DNA from 3 places in the Solibacillus sp. FSL W7-1324 genome. Region 2 is predicted to be linked to each of the others. Evidence: riboswitches for the same ligand, from Rfam matches in the RefSeq annotation. Region 2 holds a riboswitch; each other region holds the start of a gene.
What was found. Region 2 has a riboswitch for cobalamin ahead of MKY71_RS07525 (glutaredoxin family protein). Riboswitches for the same ligand answer to the same signal wherever they lie in the genome.
Positions count from the first base shown of each region.

Region 1: another riboswitch for cobalamin. It lies ahead of MKY71_RS02755 (ABC transporter substrate-binding protein); the one in region 2 lies ahead of MKY71_RS07525 (glutaredoxin family protein).
Region 3: another riboswitch for cobalamin. It lies ahead of cobT (nicotinate-nucleotide--dimethylbenzimidazole phosphoribosyltransferase); the one in region 2 lies ahead of MKY71_RS07525 (glutaredoxin family protein).

Region 1 covers NZ_JBBOYH010000001.1:553,601-558,996, reverse strand. The annotation lists gene MKY71_RS02765 (adenosylcobinamide amidohydrolase) at 1-954, opposite strand, end outside; gene MKY71_RS02760 (FecCD family ABC transporter permease) at 954-1,952, opposite strand; gene MKY71_RS02755 (ABC transporter substrate-binding protein) at 1,945-2,892, opposite strand; cobalamin riboswitch at 3,033-3,226, opposite strand; gene MKY71_RS02750 (acyl-CoA dehydrogenase family protein) at 3,330-4,499, opposite strand; gene argS (arginine--tRNA ligase) at 4,814-5,396, opposite strand, start outside.
Region 2 covers NZ_JBBOYH010000001.1:1,561,959-1,567,354, forward strand. The annotation lists gene MKY71_RS07510 (hypothetical protein) at 2-304, opposite strand; gene MKY71_RS07515 (ribonucleoside-diphosphate reductase subunit alpha) at 699-2,432, opposite strand; gene nrdI (class Ib ribonucleoside-diphosphate reductase assembly flavoprotein NrdI) at 2,429-2,797, opposite strand; gene MKY71_RS07525 (glutaredoxin family protein) at 2,794-3,021, opposite strand; cobalamin riboswitch at 3,168-3,352, opposite strand; gene dut (dUTP diphosphatase) at 3,524-3,961, shown strand; gene ltrA (group II intron reverse transcriptase/maturase) at 4,984-5,396, shown strand, end outside.
Region 3 covers NZ_JBBOYH010000001.1:2,879,441-2,884,836, forward strand. The annotation lists gene MKY71_RS14335 (YunC family protein) at 1-154, shown strand, start outside; gene MKY71_RS14340 (hypothetical protein) at 258-569, opposite strand; gene cobT (nicotinate-nucleotide--dimethylbenzimidazole phosphoribosyltransferase) at 1,135-2,193, opposite strand; cobalamin riboswitch at 2,288-2,465, opposite strand; gene MKY71_RS14350 (MBL fold metallo-hydrolase) at 2,476-3,438, opposite strand; gene MKY71_RS14355 (4-aminobutyrate aminotransferase) at 3,460-3,798, opposite strand; gene MKY71_RS14360 (hypothetical protein) at 3,825-4,124, opposite strand; gene MKY71_RS14365 (hypothetical protein) at 4,814-5,396, opposite strand, start outside.

The DNA.
Region 1 (5,396 bases), 1.0 Mb from region 2:
ATAAATATCGTATTCCGGAGCAATGGAACGATTAAGTAATGTATCGTACCAGCCTATGCCGGCATTATGCACAGCAGAAGAAATTACTTTCAGCGGTGCCTTGGCCTGATATTCGATATAGTCTTCTGTTATATGAAACTGGTCCATCTCGATTGTCGCTGCTTTTCGTTCCATTTCATTCGTTGGCAGCATCGTAATTTGCGGTTTCGGCAGCTCGGGGTGAGGATATGTTGCAATCCGTGCCTGATACACATCGGCAATCTGTTCTTGCAACACTACTTCATGCGGCTCGCCAAATGCCCGTACTTCACCATTTTCCAACAGCAGGAGTTCATCACAATAAAGCGAGGCCAGGTTAATATCATGGAAAATCGAGACTACCGTCAGCCCTTGCATCTCAACTTGCATACGAATCATATCAAGTATCTGTTTTTGATGGGCAATATCCAAATGGTTTGTCGGTTCATCCAGTAGAAGCAGCTCCGAATTTTGTGCAAGTGCCTGGGCAATAAATACCCGTTGCTGCTCGCCTCCCGATAAAAACTCCAAGTACTGATTTTTATACTGCGACACACCTGTACTTTCCATTGCCAGTTGGACTGTCTTTTCGTCTTCTTCAGTCCAGGAAGAAAAGAAACCGCTTTGGTGGGGGTAACGCCCTAATGAAACCGCATCATATACACTGTTTGTAAATGCACTTGCATTTAATTGAGGCAGAACGGCCATCTTTTTCGCCAATTGCTTATTATCATAGCTTTTAAGCGGTTTTTCTTCGATAAAAATGTCACCTGTTTCAGGCTTCATTACACCGCTGATCATTTTCAGTAATGTCGATTTACCGCTGCCGTTCGGACCAAGAATCCCGAGAATTCTCCCTTTTTCCACGTGAAACGTCACATTTTTTATAATCGTTTTGCCGTCGTAACCACCAGATAAATTATTTACTTTTAACATTATGCAACAACCTTTCTACGTTGCTTGAAGAAAATATAAGCGAAGACAGGCGCGCCAATAAAGGAAGTAATAACACCAATCGGCAGTTCGATCGGAGCAATAATTGTACGCGATACTAGGTCACAAATGACGAGCAGGCTTGCACCGTTCAAAAACGACAATGTCAATAAATGTCGATGATCTGCTCCAATCAGCAGTCGAATCATATGCGGTACGACTAACCCGACAAATCCGATTGTGCCGGATGCCGCAACTGCTGCTCCTGTTAAAATGGAACCGCCCGCCAAAATCATATATTTGCTGCGCTTCACATTTACACCTAAATATTGGGCACGCTCTTCCCCGTAAATCATCGCATTCAGTTCACGGCGAGTCAGCCAAATTAGCGCCGTACCGATCGACATAAACGGCAGCACCATCTGGACATATGGCCATCCCCGCATCGAAACACTGCCTAAAAGCCAGCCGATGATTTCCCGAAGCTGTTCACCAGTAAGTGCGACCATTAAGGAAATGCAGGAACCTAAAAATGAGCTGAAAATAATCCCCGTTAAAATCAGTGTTTCCATTTTCATCGAACGGTCAACTAATCTTGCAAACGTCAGGACAATGATCATCGTACACGCGGCTCCAGCCATACTGAATACAGGCAATGTAAAAACACCGAGCACTGGTATGGAAATCCCTAAAAAGATGGTCATAACCGCACCTACCGAGGCACCAGATGAAATCCCCAATGTATACGGATCTGCCAAAGGGTTTTTAAGTAACCCTTGAAATGCGGCTCCGGCTATTGCTAATGATGCTCCGATTAATGCGGCTAAAATGACACGGGGCATTCGGATTTTCCACAAAATACTGTATGCAACCGGATCAGTCGTTTTATCCCAAAGTGTTGAAAACGGGATATTTACCGATCCGAATGAAATGCCGATCCATATACTGCTTAAAAGCAATCCAATCGATAGTACATAGGCGATTGAATATTTTTTATTCATTAAATACCTCTGGATAAATCGCCGCACCTATCGATTCAATGCCTTCCACAATACGAGGACCTTGTCGGCTTGTCGTATCGCCATCGACTAACTTCACATTGCCGTTTTTCACTGCATCCATTTCGGCATACGCATCATTTTTCTCGATTGCCGCCATATCGCTTTCATACGTCACTAAAATGACATCCGGATTGCTGTTTACAAATTGTTCAGAGCTGTACATCGGCCAACCTAGTTCCGGGACAGCATTTTCTACGTTTAACACGTCCAGCATTTCACTGATAAATGTCTCTTCACCTGCTGCATAAAGATCCGGGTCTGTTCCGACTACGATGAACACAGATTTTTCTTCCAGGTCTGCTACTTTCACTTCAATTTCTTCGATTCCTTCTTTGATGGAGGAAATCATTTCTTTTGCTTCTTGTTCTTTATTTGTCAGCTGCCCGATCTGTTCAATCGTTTCGTACGTTTCTTCAAATGTTTTTGCATCTTTTACAACATATACAGGAATACCTACTGATTCAAGCTGCGCAATTGCCTGTTCATTGAAGCTGTACATTCCGGATTCATGTGCTAAAACTAAATCCGGTTGCAGACCGATTATCTGTTCTAAATTGAACTCCATGCCGCCAACCGATTCTTTTGTCAATGCTTCTTCAGGATATGTATCATTGTCGTTTACAGCGATAATTTCATCATTTAATCCTAAGCCGAATAATATTTCCGTATTCGATGGAGTTAATGTAATGATACGTTGCGGTGCTTTTTCAAGTGTAATTTCTTTGTCCAAAGCATCTGTTAACGTTATCGGGTATTGTGCTTTTTCTGTTACTTCCGCCATATCGTTTGCCGTTTGTTCATCCGTTGCTTTTTCCGAATTACATGCAGTCAATGTTACTGTCAGTAATGCTGCGGAAGAAAGCAGTTGCCATTTTTTCAAAATAAAAACCTCCTGAGATCTCGTTGTATAATTTTCTACAAAAATAAAAAGCTCCCTACTAGAAACGAAGGAAGCTTTACGCATGCAAATAAAATTCAACAAAAAGAATTTATCCGCCACATCCTATCCTCGTAGGTTTAATTTAGGGCATTATAAAGGCAGGTCTCCTGGCTTATGCATAAACGTTGAAGAGCGCCTTCCCGAAAGTTTTTCAGTGGCATATTGCTCTCAACTAGCAATTACAGTGGCGGGACCGCATCGGATTTGAACCGATTTCCCTTTTACTCCTTACTCAATTCATTATCGAGTAAGAACCTTTATCGTCCATATATAATTAATAGCTCTATTATAGCGGATATTTTGAAAAAAGTATGCTCATTCGTTAAAATTTCAGACAATTCGTTTAAATTTGTAGAAGTCGCAGATAATAGAACTGTTTATTTTTTCTCTTTCAAGTTTCTTTCAATTGCCGTTTCAGCTAAGCGTTTAATTGTAATATCATCCATTGGCGGATTGTGCAAACCTGCGCGTACATCACGGTAATAGCGTTGAAGCGGGTTGGATCTTTGCAGGCTTTTCGCCCCAACTAGACGCATCGCTTTATCAACCACTTCGATTGCTGTATTTGTCACTACATGTTTTGCAATATTGATTTCATTCACTAATGTCGCCTTTTTAATCGGATCATTATAAAGCCCTGCGACACCGTAAATTGTAAAGCGTGCTTTCGTCAACGCCAAATCCATTTCCCCAATCAGTGATTGCACATTTGGCAGCTGCGCAATTGTTCCTTGAATACTGTTCGGAGAGTGACTGTTCGCAAAGTCTACCGCGTAATCGCGTGCTGCCTGCGCAATCCCTAAATAAGTCGCCGGGATGAGCAGCAGCCAGCCGTTCAGCTTAAATCCGGTTGAATAGTTCGGGATTTCCACCAAGTTTGTTTGATCAACACGTACATTATCGAGCACTAAATCATCGCTTCCCGTACCGCGCATTGATGCTACATCCCATGTATTTTCGACCGATACCCCTTCAGACGTTTTCGGAACAAGGAAAAATCCTAACTGGCCTTCATCTTCAATCCATGCCGATACTAAAAAATAATCGAGGTCTGGTGCACCGCTCGTATAGTTTTTACGTCCATTAATTACATAGGAATCACCATCTCGTTTTGCGGAAGTTCCCGGACGTCCTCCTCGCACAGGGCTTCCCATTGCAAACTCACTTACCGCACGATTAACTGTCGCGCCATTTGCGATCTGTTCGCCAAACCAGTCGAGCTTTTGTTTATCCCAGTAACGATTTTCAAAAATCTCGCCCACATTTTGAATGGTCCATGAAACAGCCAGCCCCGTGCTTCCGCAATAGCTCGCCAAAGTTTCCTGCAGTAGCAGCGCATCATACACTGTGAATCCATCTCCGCCATATTCCTGTGGCAATGTTATTTTTGTATAGCCGATTTCTCTCAGCTTCCGGAAATTTTCAAATGGAAATGTCGCTTGTTCATCTGTTTGCCGAGCATGTTCTTTCACGCTCTCTGATATAGTTTCAAGCTTTTTCAGCCATTGTTGCTGCTTGTCGGTTTGTATAAATAGTTCCTTGCTCATGAAAAGCACCACCTCATATTTATTGTCCTGTATTATAGAAGTTAAATTTAATAGTACGTTTCGGAAAATTACAAGTCAATAGATATCCCCAGTTCCTTTATAGGGATTAGATTCAATTTACTGTTTTAGAAAATGAATGATTGGCGTTGGGAAAGTGGAAGGTTTGCGGTAGAAAGTAGAACATTTTTACAGCAATGTAGAGTGTTACGATATTAAAGGAGAACTTTCACCCCCGTAAGTAGAACAAATCGCTCGTAAAGTGGAAACACCTCAAAAAAGCACCCTATACGAAATAGAGTGCTTGAAATAGTATATTACATTTTTTCTGGTGCGCTTACGCCGATTAGTTTCAGTGCATTCGCTAATGTTGTTTTTACTGCTGTGATTAATGCTAAACGAGCTTCTGTCAGCTCTTTGTTATCCGGGTTCAATACTTTTTCTGCATTGTAGAAACTATGGAATGCAGCTGCCAAGTCTTGAATATAGTTTGCGATACGGTGTGGTGTGCGGTGTTTCGCTGCATCTGCCACGATTTGCGGGAATGCGCCTACTTTTTTAAGCACATCTTCTTCTTTTTCTGCTACTAACAAGTTCAGGTTTTCCAATGATGCTTCGAACCCTTGCTCGTTTGCAGCACGTAAAATTGATGAAATACGTGCATGTGCATACTGTGCGTAATAAACCGGGTTTTCGTTCGATTGTGATACCGCTAAGTCTAAATCGAAGTCCATATGTGAATCCCCTGCTGTTTTAACGAAGAAATAACGTACAGCATCCAAGCCTACTTCTTCCACTAATTCACGCATCGTTACAGCATTACCTGTACGTTTACTCATCTTGAATTTCTCGCCGTTTTTATAAAGCTGAACCATCTGGATAATATCTACTTCCAATGTA
Region 2 (5,396 bases):
GTTAAATTTGACATGCGACACACTCCTCAATTGTAAGTAAACGTTGGCGTACGTAATAAACGGTTTTAATGCCACGCGTCCACGCATAAATGTAGACTTTTGCTAATTGTTCTGTGTTCCACTGATCCGTTACGTATAGTGTCATGGAAATTCCTTGGTCGACATGCTTTTGCGCGGCTGCGTAAAGGTCGATCAGTTCATACGGGTTTACTTCATAGGCTTCGGTATAAAGTTCTTGGTTATCATTCGTTAAAAATGGCATCGGATAAATTGTTCGACTGTCCGCATAATCACGAACTTCCACGCGTTCTGTAACAGGGGAGATGGAAGCCGTACAGCTGCGGATGTAGGAAATACTGCCTGTCCTTAATACCCTCAGTTTCCTGATATTTAAAAGGGAGTAGACTATACAATATAGGCGTTTGCCTACCAAGTATTATAGTCGTTGAACCTTCACCTCATAGAAAGGTGCTTGGCTGCTGATTACCGATTGTATTGGCACTTAGGACATATTTAGCGAGAATTACAACCTCACAAAATATGCTTTTTTTCACCTTATGCTATCCAAAAATTTTTTTCTGCTTTCGCAACGTTCACGTTTATCGTTTCCAATTACGTTGTCGTATTTTTGGCTTTACGGCTTTCCAGCAATTTCACTTGTTTTGACACTGTTTTACAACAATGAAAGCCCTAGTCAGTTAAGGCGCGATTGCCAGTCGATAGCTATGGAATAGTCCATATTTCTGAACTTGTTTTTTCAATTCATCCCACATATTTCGAGTAATAATCGGAGTAGCCCCAAGTGCTTTAATCACTTCTGGTGCAAATTCTTTATCTTCTTTGTTTATATAGTTTTCAAAATAAATCCCGCTCGCATAATCACTTTTCTCAAATCGATAAAACGTTTCGTTCTTTTGCTTCGCGATTTCCATTGATGATTTTAACGAGTAATAGTTCAACGATTCCATAAACGCATCGATAAATTCAATTGACTCTTTGGAACCATAACGAATCCCACTTTGTACGAGGTGTCCATGCAAGTTCATAACACCCAACCCGACAGAGTGCATCACTTTGTTGGCTTTGGATACAGAAGGGACGTTGACGATATCGGTCATCGTTGAAACATTCGTCAAAAGACGCATTGCTGTTTCAACAAGCTGTCCGAAATCCTGAACTTTCGTCGCTTCGTGAATGTCAATTGAACCTAAATTACAAGAAACATCGAGACCATATTTATTCGGCTCATTTTGGTCGGTAATGACGCTTGTTTGTTGATACTGGAGAATTTCGGTGCATAGATTCGACATCTTCACACGCCCGATTTCCTTTAATGGATGGACATTGTTTACATTATCATCGAATATTTCGAACGGGTAACCCGATTCAAATTGTGCCTTTTTAATTTCCGTATATAGTTTACGGGCGTTTAATCGTTTCAGTTTACGGATGTTCGGATTATCCAATAGTTCGTAGTACATTTCCGTAATCGAAATTTCCGACATGCGTTTGCCGTATTCTTTATAAATATCATAAGAACTGAACAAAACGATATCTTTATCACGGCGCATCAGTTCAAAGAAAATATCCGGTAAAATAATGCCTGTCGATAACGTAGCAAGTCGTATTTTATCATCTGCATTAGGTTTTTTAGACGAAATGAATGACTCAACATCTCCGTGAAAAACATTTAAATAGACGACGCCGGAACCGTTTCGCTGCCCCAATTGGTTGCTGTAAGAAAACGAATTCTCCAGCAGTTTCGCAACGGGCATAACCCCGCTCGCACGGTTTAAGATCCCTTTAATCGGATCCCCTAATGGACGCAGATCGGTCAAGTTTACCCCGACACCGCCGCCTAAACGGGAAAGCTCCAAACAATAACCGATGTTCTCGGCGATTGAATTCATCGTGTCATCCATTGTCAGTTTAAAGCATGAAACAAGCTCACCGCGCGCTTTTTTCCCGCTGTTTAAAGCAGTTGGGGTTGCCGGCTGGTAGGCAGTCATGATCGCTTCAATGGCCTTTTCCGCCAATGTTTCATCACCTTGTGCCAAATAAAGGGCGATGATGACGATCCGGTCCTCGTACTTTTCCAGAATCTCTTTTCCGTCCCGGCTTTTCATCGCATAGCTTTCGTAAAACTTTGAAGCACTCATGAAGGAAGGGAACCGGAACTTGTAGGAATAGGCTTTTTTGTACATCCGTTTAATAAAGTCCATCGAGTACAAGTCTAAAAACTCTTTTTCGTAATAGCCTTCATCAACTAAATAGCGCACTTTTTCCTCTATATCTATAAAGTAGCGCAGACGGACATTGACGTCTTCCAGAAAATAGCGGCGTGTCGCTTCTTTGTCTTTCGCCAAATCCAGTTCACCGGTCGCACGGTAACGGTTTAATATATCGTTATTTAATGTTAAATACTGTTTCATATCGATGCCTCTTTCCAAATGGAGTAATAGTAATCTGTAATCGCTTCGTAATTAGCCGGAGTTCCTCGCATTTCCACTTTTTCAATTAACGGAATTCCGTATTGTGCAGCTAAAAGGTCGCCAGCACGGCCGAAAAAATCATGACCGAAATTCCGGTTTCCGCTTACGATGATTCCTTTGCAAAATTCATAGTTTGCCGTCATGAACTGGTCGACGATAGGGGGGACCGAGCCTAATCCATCCGTATACGTAAATAACAGATACGGTTCATCGATTTTCACCACTTCGGCCAGATCCATAGCGGGCAAGCCGAGTTTTTGCACGATGTATCGTACATTGCCAGTTCGTGAAGCATAAATGATCATGCAGTTATTTCAGAAATGCGATCGATAATAGAAGTCGGCTCTGCAATAAATTCACCGTTTATTTCAAATAACGGCACAGACAGAAAACCTGCATCGATTACTTGTTGTTTTGCTGATTCATCCTGGTCAATATTAATGACCTCTACCTCCAAGTTGGCTGCATCAAGTTCGGATTTTACCCATAGGCATTTTGGGCAAAATGTTTTCGTGTAAAGTTTCATCATAGAATCCCTCGCTATATAAGTATTACTAATGATTGTGCCGTATATATTTTGCGGAAAAAAACAAAAAAAGCTATCCCGGAAAACAGGATAGCTTGAAATGGAAACGGAAAGAGAGCGCGCCTCCATTTCCTATTCCCCGAAGAAATGTACGTAGTTTTAACGAGGCAGGTCTCCTGGCTTTGCTTCATCCGTCAGACGTACCTTCCCATGCCAGTAGCACAGTGGTCTATTCGCCTTCAGTCAGCATTTACAGTTGCGGGGACAGCGTTGGCTTTGCACCAAACTTCCCTTTTAAACTACATTTAGTAGTACCTTGTTAAAAAAACACAATATATAGTTGAATTGAGTATAAGCGTTAACAACCTAAAAGTAAAGGGCCTATTGAATGATTGCATAAATCCAACCAAAACCCTAGACATGCTCCCTATTGAAAATTAAGAAAAAATATGGTTTTGTTATAACTGCATGAAGTTAGTATATAAAAAGAGAAAGTTGGATGAATATGTCGATTCAATTAAAAATTAAGAAAACCAACCCCGAAGCCGTAATGCCGAAACAGGCACGAGAAGGGGATGCAGGGATGGATTTGAGTGCGGTTGAAGACAACGTTTTACTGCCTGGAGAATACGGGTTAATTAAAACCGGACTTCAAATCGAATTGCCGGAAGGAACAGAAGCTCAAGTACGTCCACGTAGCGGATTAGCATTGAAACACGGGATTACTGTGTTAAATAGTCCAGGTACGATCGATGCAGGCTACCGCGGTGAGGTCGGGGTTATTTTGATTAATCACGGGAAAGAGCCGTTTACGATTGAAAAGGGGATGCGTATCGCTCAGTTAGTCGTTCAATATGTTCCGCAAGTTTTCGTTGAAGAAACGGACGAGCTGACAGATTCGGAGCGCGGTGACAAAGGCTTTGGTTCGAGCGGAGTGAAATAATGGAAAAAAGCCTGGTTCGTGCTTTTAATATAGGGTGAATAATATAACAAAATAAAACTACTCCCTATATTTAAAGGCTTTGAGTTTGATTATATATAATCAAACTTTTATTTGTATAGGGGTACAGCCCACATTCCGGAAGTTTTCATAGAAAAGGCAGAAACTTTAATTTCCATCATATCTGCCTTTTTTATGCGCCTAAACTTCTGTTGGTAACGTTATTTTTGGTCTTTTAGTAAAGATTGATGATTTATAATTAAGTTTTATAAAAAAATGTTGGAATGAATGCAGGTTTTCTTATTCCACAATCGGGCCAGCGCGACAAGTTCTGTTATAAACGCTTTTAGCGTGAAAGACAGGAAATTATAAAAATAAATTTCAACTATACAATGGAGGATAGGAATGAAGAAACCACGTTTTCTGAAACTATCCCGTCAATACTCCTGCATGCGTTATGACTGACAGGTTATAGGGTGTGAAGCACAGGTAGATTCGGCAGAACGAAGGCTGTAGCCACTCCTTGAGAGAAGGTATGCCAACGGATATGCCGCACGGCTGAAAAACTAGATACGGTGAGAATAGTTTCAAGGGAAGGAACTGACGAACTTCCGAAGGTAAGGGTCTAAAGATTGAACATAGGGAAACTTATGTCCCACCCAACGATGGGGTGAGTGGTGTAGAGTAAAATTTGGCCCTCTGAAATACACTATACTGAACTATGGCGGTATCTAGCTCACAGGCTCAAAGGAAGCACCTACGTCTAGAACGGATAGCTACGTTGTATGGTACTTGGAAAGCAAGGAACGTTGAAACTAGGGCTGTCACCCAAAGCGGTTGCTATAAGACTTTGATCGAAATGCATTTATTCTTGTGAGGGTAGGGGTAAGACTGATGAAGCCTTTGTAATGAAGGTGGAGGAACAGCCCCAAGTCTAGTGGTAGTTAATAATTATTTTTCAAATGTGCATTGCACCGGTCGGGTAAGATTGTGGGAACATCACTTCATGAAGGAATGATGCCACAGTGCAAGCTCTACGATATTGGGATTATTATGGTATGACCAAAACCTTTACAGACTTTTATAAGCGAGCCAAAAATAAAGAAACATTCCACTCTTTATACGACATCATCACATCGAGGAATAATATTTTATTGGCGTATCGTATAATCAAGTCAAATAAAGGTTCTAAAACCCCAGGTACAGATGGGAAAACCATTCTAGATATTGAGAAATATACTGAGAACGATTTAATAGAAGAAATACAAAGACAGCTCAAGAATTATCGCCCGAAGAAAGTAAGACGGAAACTAATAGAAAAAGATAATGGTAAAATGAGACCGCTTGGCATTCCATGTATCCTTGATAGAGTTATTCAACAGTGTTTTAAACAAGTACTAGAGCCAATAGCGGAAGCTCAATTTTTCAATCATAGCTA
Region 3 (5,396 bases), 1.3 Mb from region 2:
GGCTGATCGGAAAATCATTGCCGGGCGTGCAGTTGGGGTTCGAACGATCGATGACTTACTTAAAGCTCCACTGGAATCCATCACATACGAGGCAAGAGCATGCGGCATTGAAGAAGGTATGATTGGTGAAGAAGCATTACTTAAAATGATTTAGTTCCATATGGGCGCTCTTAAATTAGGAGCTCCATGCAAAAAACCGCTCTTTCAATTTCTTGAAAAAGCGGTCTATATTTTTATTGTCCATACTTAGGTACAAATTAAATGGCTTTATTGTAATAAGACGCTTTGGAACCTTTACTTCTTTTCACGGCTAGAAGCTCTTCCAATTTCTGAATATATTCACGATCTGCTGATATTCTTGTAAGGCTTGTTAATAAATATGGTCTTAACCCGGAATTAATTTTTTGGCATCGCGCAAGATTGATCAAATACTTGGCCATCTTAAATGACTTCAAGTGCGTATGTCCATTTTTAAATTCCTTCTTCGTATTGACGACCATATACTCCTGCTTTCGCCCTTTATAAAAAGGAATAATAATAAACTCATCTTTTTTAAAAATTTGATTCATATTATCTTCATCCTTTTCTCGAATATATTCAAAAACGACCTTTCACATACGGAGAAATAGTGATCACCCCGTTCCCTTTAATGCCCCTCCCGCCTCTCCTCTTTATTGGTCTTACCCTTCCTTACCCTATTTACCGGTTACTTTATTCCAAGACCGATTAAATAAGCACTTTTTTAGCGATTATTAACAGTTCGGAGATGTTTTTACATTTAGTTAATATAGGATATTACAGAGTAAAGGGTTTTGACAGGACAATCGCTTGAATTTCACTGAATTTTCTGTAAAATTAAATCAGATTCATTCCCTACCTGTAATGTTATCATTGCACATTACATTTACGCGTTGTGTTCAGGGCTTTTCTTTATCGTTACTGTCTTTACCAGAAGAAACGATAAAGTTCCGCTTATTGGTATTTTACTGGTAAAACAAATGGAATAGACTGAAAAATTGTACTTATTTTCTGTCAGTCCTTTATTCATAGAAAAAGGCCCCATCAAAAGTAGTTGTTACTTTTAATGTAGCCTGTTTCTTAAAATTTATTTTATGAATTTCTTGAAAATCTTTTCTACTTGGCTACTAAAAGTGCCGCTGCTTCTTCCAACGTGACCATATTCGTAATCATCGAACAAGCCGCGTCAAGAATCGGGAATGCCAGTGCAGCTCCGGACCCTTCACCAAGTCGCATATTCATATGCAGCATCGGCTCCAGTCCTAAAAGCACGGCCGCAATTTTTGCACCTGGCTCTTCCGATAAATGCGAAGGAATCAAATACGCTTTCACATTCGGGTTCAATTTATAGGCGATCAATGCCGATACCGTCGATATATACCCATCGACTACGACCGGCACACGTTTTGCGGCAGCTGCCAGGAAGATTCCCGCCATCCCGCAGATTTCCAGTCCCCCTACTTTTGCTACAACATCAATCGGATCCTCCGCATTCGGCTCATTCATCGCAATCGCTTTTCGAATAACTTCGGCTTTATACTCGATACCGCCAGCTCCAACACCAGCTCCGAAGCCCGTAACCTCCAGTGGATCACAGCCATGAAGTACCGAAAGCACCGCAGCACTCGGTGTCGTATTGCCGATACCCATTTCACCGGTACCGATGAGATTGACACCGTTTTGGATTGCTTCTGTTGCGACTTCAATCCCCACTTCAATCGCTTGAATCGCTTCTTCACGCGTCATCGCGGGTCCTTTCGCCATATTGTCTGTCCCATATTTGACCTTTTTAATGATTACCCCAGCATCTTGAGGTAAATCTTCTTTTACACCGATATCCACCGGGATGACGTTTGCATTCGTAATTTTCGCAATCGTGCACATCCCTGTCGTCCCTTTCGGAAATGAAAGTGTTTGGAAAACCGTTGTACTTTGCGGGTTTGGCGTAACCCCTTCCTCATACACGCCGTGATCTGCAGCCATGACAATCATCGCTTTGTTATCAATTTCCGGAGCAAGATCACCCGTGATTGTGGCGATCTGCAAGGCAAGCGATTCGAGCTTCCCTAAACTTTGCGGCGGTTTTGCTAAAGAGTCTATGTACTTGCGTGCTTTTTCTTCCATTTGTCGGTCGATTCCTTGAATTTGTTCAATCGTTTTCTGTAATAATTGCATGTTTCGTTTCCCCCAACTGAATGAATTTTTGACAATAAAAATAGCCTGCAGTTTATTCGATAACAAATAAACTACAGACATATCCAGTGTCTATAAACAGTAAGCGTATTAGGCAGGTCTCCTGGCTCAGATTCACGATTTCATAGCCCCTTCCCAGATGTAAATCCAGTGGGTTTTGCTATGCAACTCCTCTATACAGTGTTGGGATTACGCTAAAGCTTTTCACTTTATTCCCTATTCTCCCTTAACGGGCACCTAATGCTTGATGAATTTAACATTACTTTACTTTGAACATGTATTTTCGTCAAGGGGTGCTTGCATGCAGCTTTTATACGTCTCCCCAATCGCCAGCGTTTTCAGCTCCACATTTTCCAATTCCGCCTGCTGCCAATGATCATGCAGCCGGTCAATCGCTTCCTTTGGTGTATCATCTGCCAGCATATACGCACCGTAATGCATCGGGATGAACACTTGCGCTCCTACATCACAGAATGCCTGAATCGCTTCTTCCGGTGTTACGTGGGAGGCATGCATAAACCATTCCGGCTCGTATGCACCAATCGGCATTAATGCTGTATGAATGTTAAAGCGTTCGCCGATTTCTTTGAAGCCCCTAAAATACCCGCTATCTCCGGCGTAATAAATACTTTGCGCATCCGATGCCGTTTGCAATACGAAGCCGCCCCAATGCGATGTGTTCGTATCCCAAAGCATGCGTCTTGTCCAATGCTGAGAGGGAACGAAATGAATTTCAAGCACGCCCGCTTCATGCATATCGTACCAAGAAAGCTCGATAAAGTTTTGCAATTTATGGCGTTTCATCAAATAACCGAGCCCTTCCGGAATGAGAAACAATACATTCGGATTTCGTTTCTTCAACGATTTTAATGTCGGTATGTGCAGGTGATCGTAATGCGCATGCGAAATAAGTACGATATCAATGTCCGGTAATTCATCCAACCGCAACCCCGGCTCGGTTAACCGTTTTGCAATACCCATCCAATATGCCCAAACCGGGTCCGTTAAAATATTAAGTCCTTCTTTTTGAATCAAAAATGTCGAATGGCCAATCCAAGTAACAGACTGCTCCGAGCGATTACTTTGTAAAAAGGCAATCTGCTTTTCTTCACACTGAGGTACTTCGTAATCGACGACTTTCTTTTGCTTTGAGCGCTGCCATTTCAGGACATCTTTAAAAGTACCGAGCCGATCATTTCCGTCTAAATTTGAAAAGCGTTTTCTCATCGCAGCACTCTCCTACTAAGCTTAATTATATAACTTCCTACACTGCTCGACCTGCTGTGGTTTCATTACGAACTTTGCATAAAGGTAAACCAAAAAACTAATCATTGTTCCGAGGCCAGTGAAGCTGTTTAATCTAGTTGAAGCGATATTTAAACCGCTCACGATATTTAATGTAAAAAACACGAGAATTCCAAATAACGCAGCTGTCATCACATTGTTTTTTCTTGTCACTTGTTTACGAAACAGCGGACTGCCCACATCGTTTCCGCTATGCTTTGTATCTTTAATTTGTTTTAATAAAGCATAAAGTAAACCTGCAATAATGATCCCAACTGCTGAATACCCGATGATTTCATCCATTTGCAATCCCTCCGTTTCTTTGGATATCACGAATAAAATTCTCTTAATTTTTCCGGCAACGTTTTATTCATAATGTAGCCTGCCAAAGCCAATCCTAGCAAAATCAATATAATTTCCGATACTTTATTTAACCAAGTTATTTGAATCATATCCGTTATATTGGAACCACCAATAATTATGAATACAGCTACAGCCCATGCTATTAAAAATCCGACGCCCCCTTGTAGCCACTCTTTTTTTGAAAGCTGTTTAAAAATCTCTTTGTTTTTATAAATTTTCATAATCAAAAATACCCACAATAAGCCACTCATTATCCATCCAATCATGCCAATCCCTCACTTTAGAAAGTTGATTTTGATTCATTAATTTTCCCCAACTTTAAAATCGCTATTAAATTTACGATGAATAAAAACAAAAATAGGATAAAAGAAATTCCGGAAAGCCATTTAGCAACGAATGACGGCTCATTAATAAAAAGCTGTATATTTTTAAGTAAGAAACCTGCGCACATAATTTGGGATATGATTAAGCTAAGACTTATAGAAATCATCTTTGGATTTCCGTGATCCATAACACCCCTCCCACAACCATAAATCCATTATTTTACTATCCTAACATATTCCCCTAAGTCTAGGTAGTATGGAATCCAGTTGCAACCGGGTGTAATAAATAAGTAAAAACTCTGCTTCTCTCTCCACAGCTTTGTAAACTCTCCGCGCACATCCAACCAATATAAAAACCGGCACGAAAAAATTGCGAACCCATTATTGGTTTACCCTCTCTTAATTAACACTTTATAAAGTAGCACATTTTAAAAAATAAATGGGTATTTTATTGATATAATAAGTGTGGGATTAGGGGCTCTCGTTCTAAGACTTCTTTAATGTTTCAATGATAAAAAATGTGTTGATCAATAATACCCACTATCTAAAAAGGGCGCTGATTCTTATTACAGAATCGCGCCCCTTTACTCGATTGGACAGTAACTTTGTACGAGTAGCCTATAGTAAAGCAGTTAGCTTTCGTCAAGCAGATTAATCCAAATGCTGCCGTTGCTTACCGTGACATAATAGTTTACCTCCGTACCCTCACTATTTTCAAAACGGATGAATGTATGACCATCCTGCTTTGCCGTCAACGTGGCATGGTTTCCGTCTTTAATTTCTAACTCGACAACAAACTCATCCTCCAGCGTATAAGTCCAGCTTCCCTCATCAAGTATAATTTCCCACGTATTGTCTAGTCTCGTTAAGAAAACAGACACAATAAGAACTACAATTATAAACGAGAGCGCCACGATGCGATGTTTTTTCTTATCTAATAATACAAAAACAAAGAAAATGGCAAGACCAAGAGCAAATATAGCACTGAGCAAATGATTTGGAAAATTTGCCATTGCCGCTCTGAAATAATTGATGCTCGCGTATGCCAGATAACCTGTTGCGACCGATAAAACTAGAACACTAATCCAGTTTTTCCTTTTTAGTTGGAACGCGATCACAGCACCTGGCAAAGTGAGAAGCGTGACTTTAAACCAGTAATCATAATAACGGAAAATCTCCCAACCTTGCGCATAAAACATACTAACATTAGTAGTA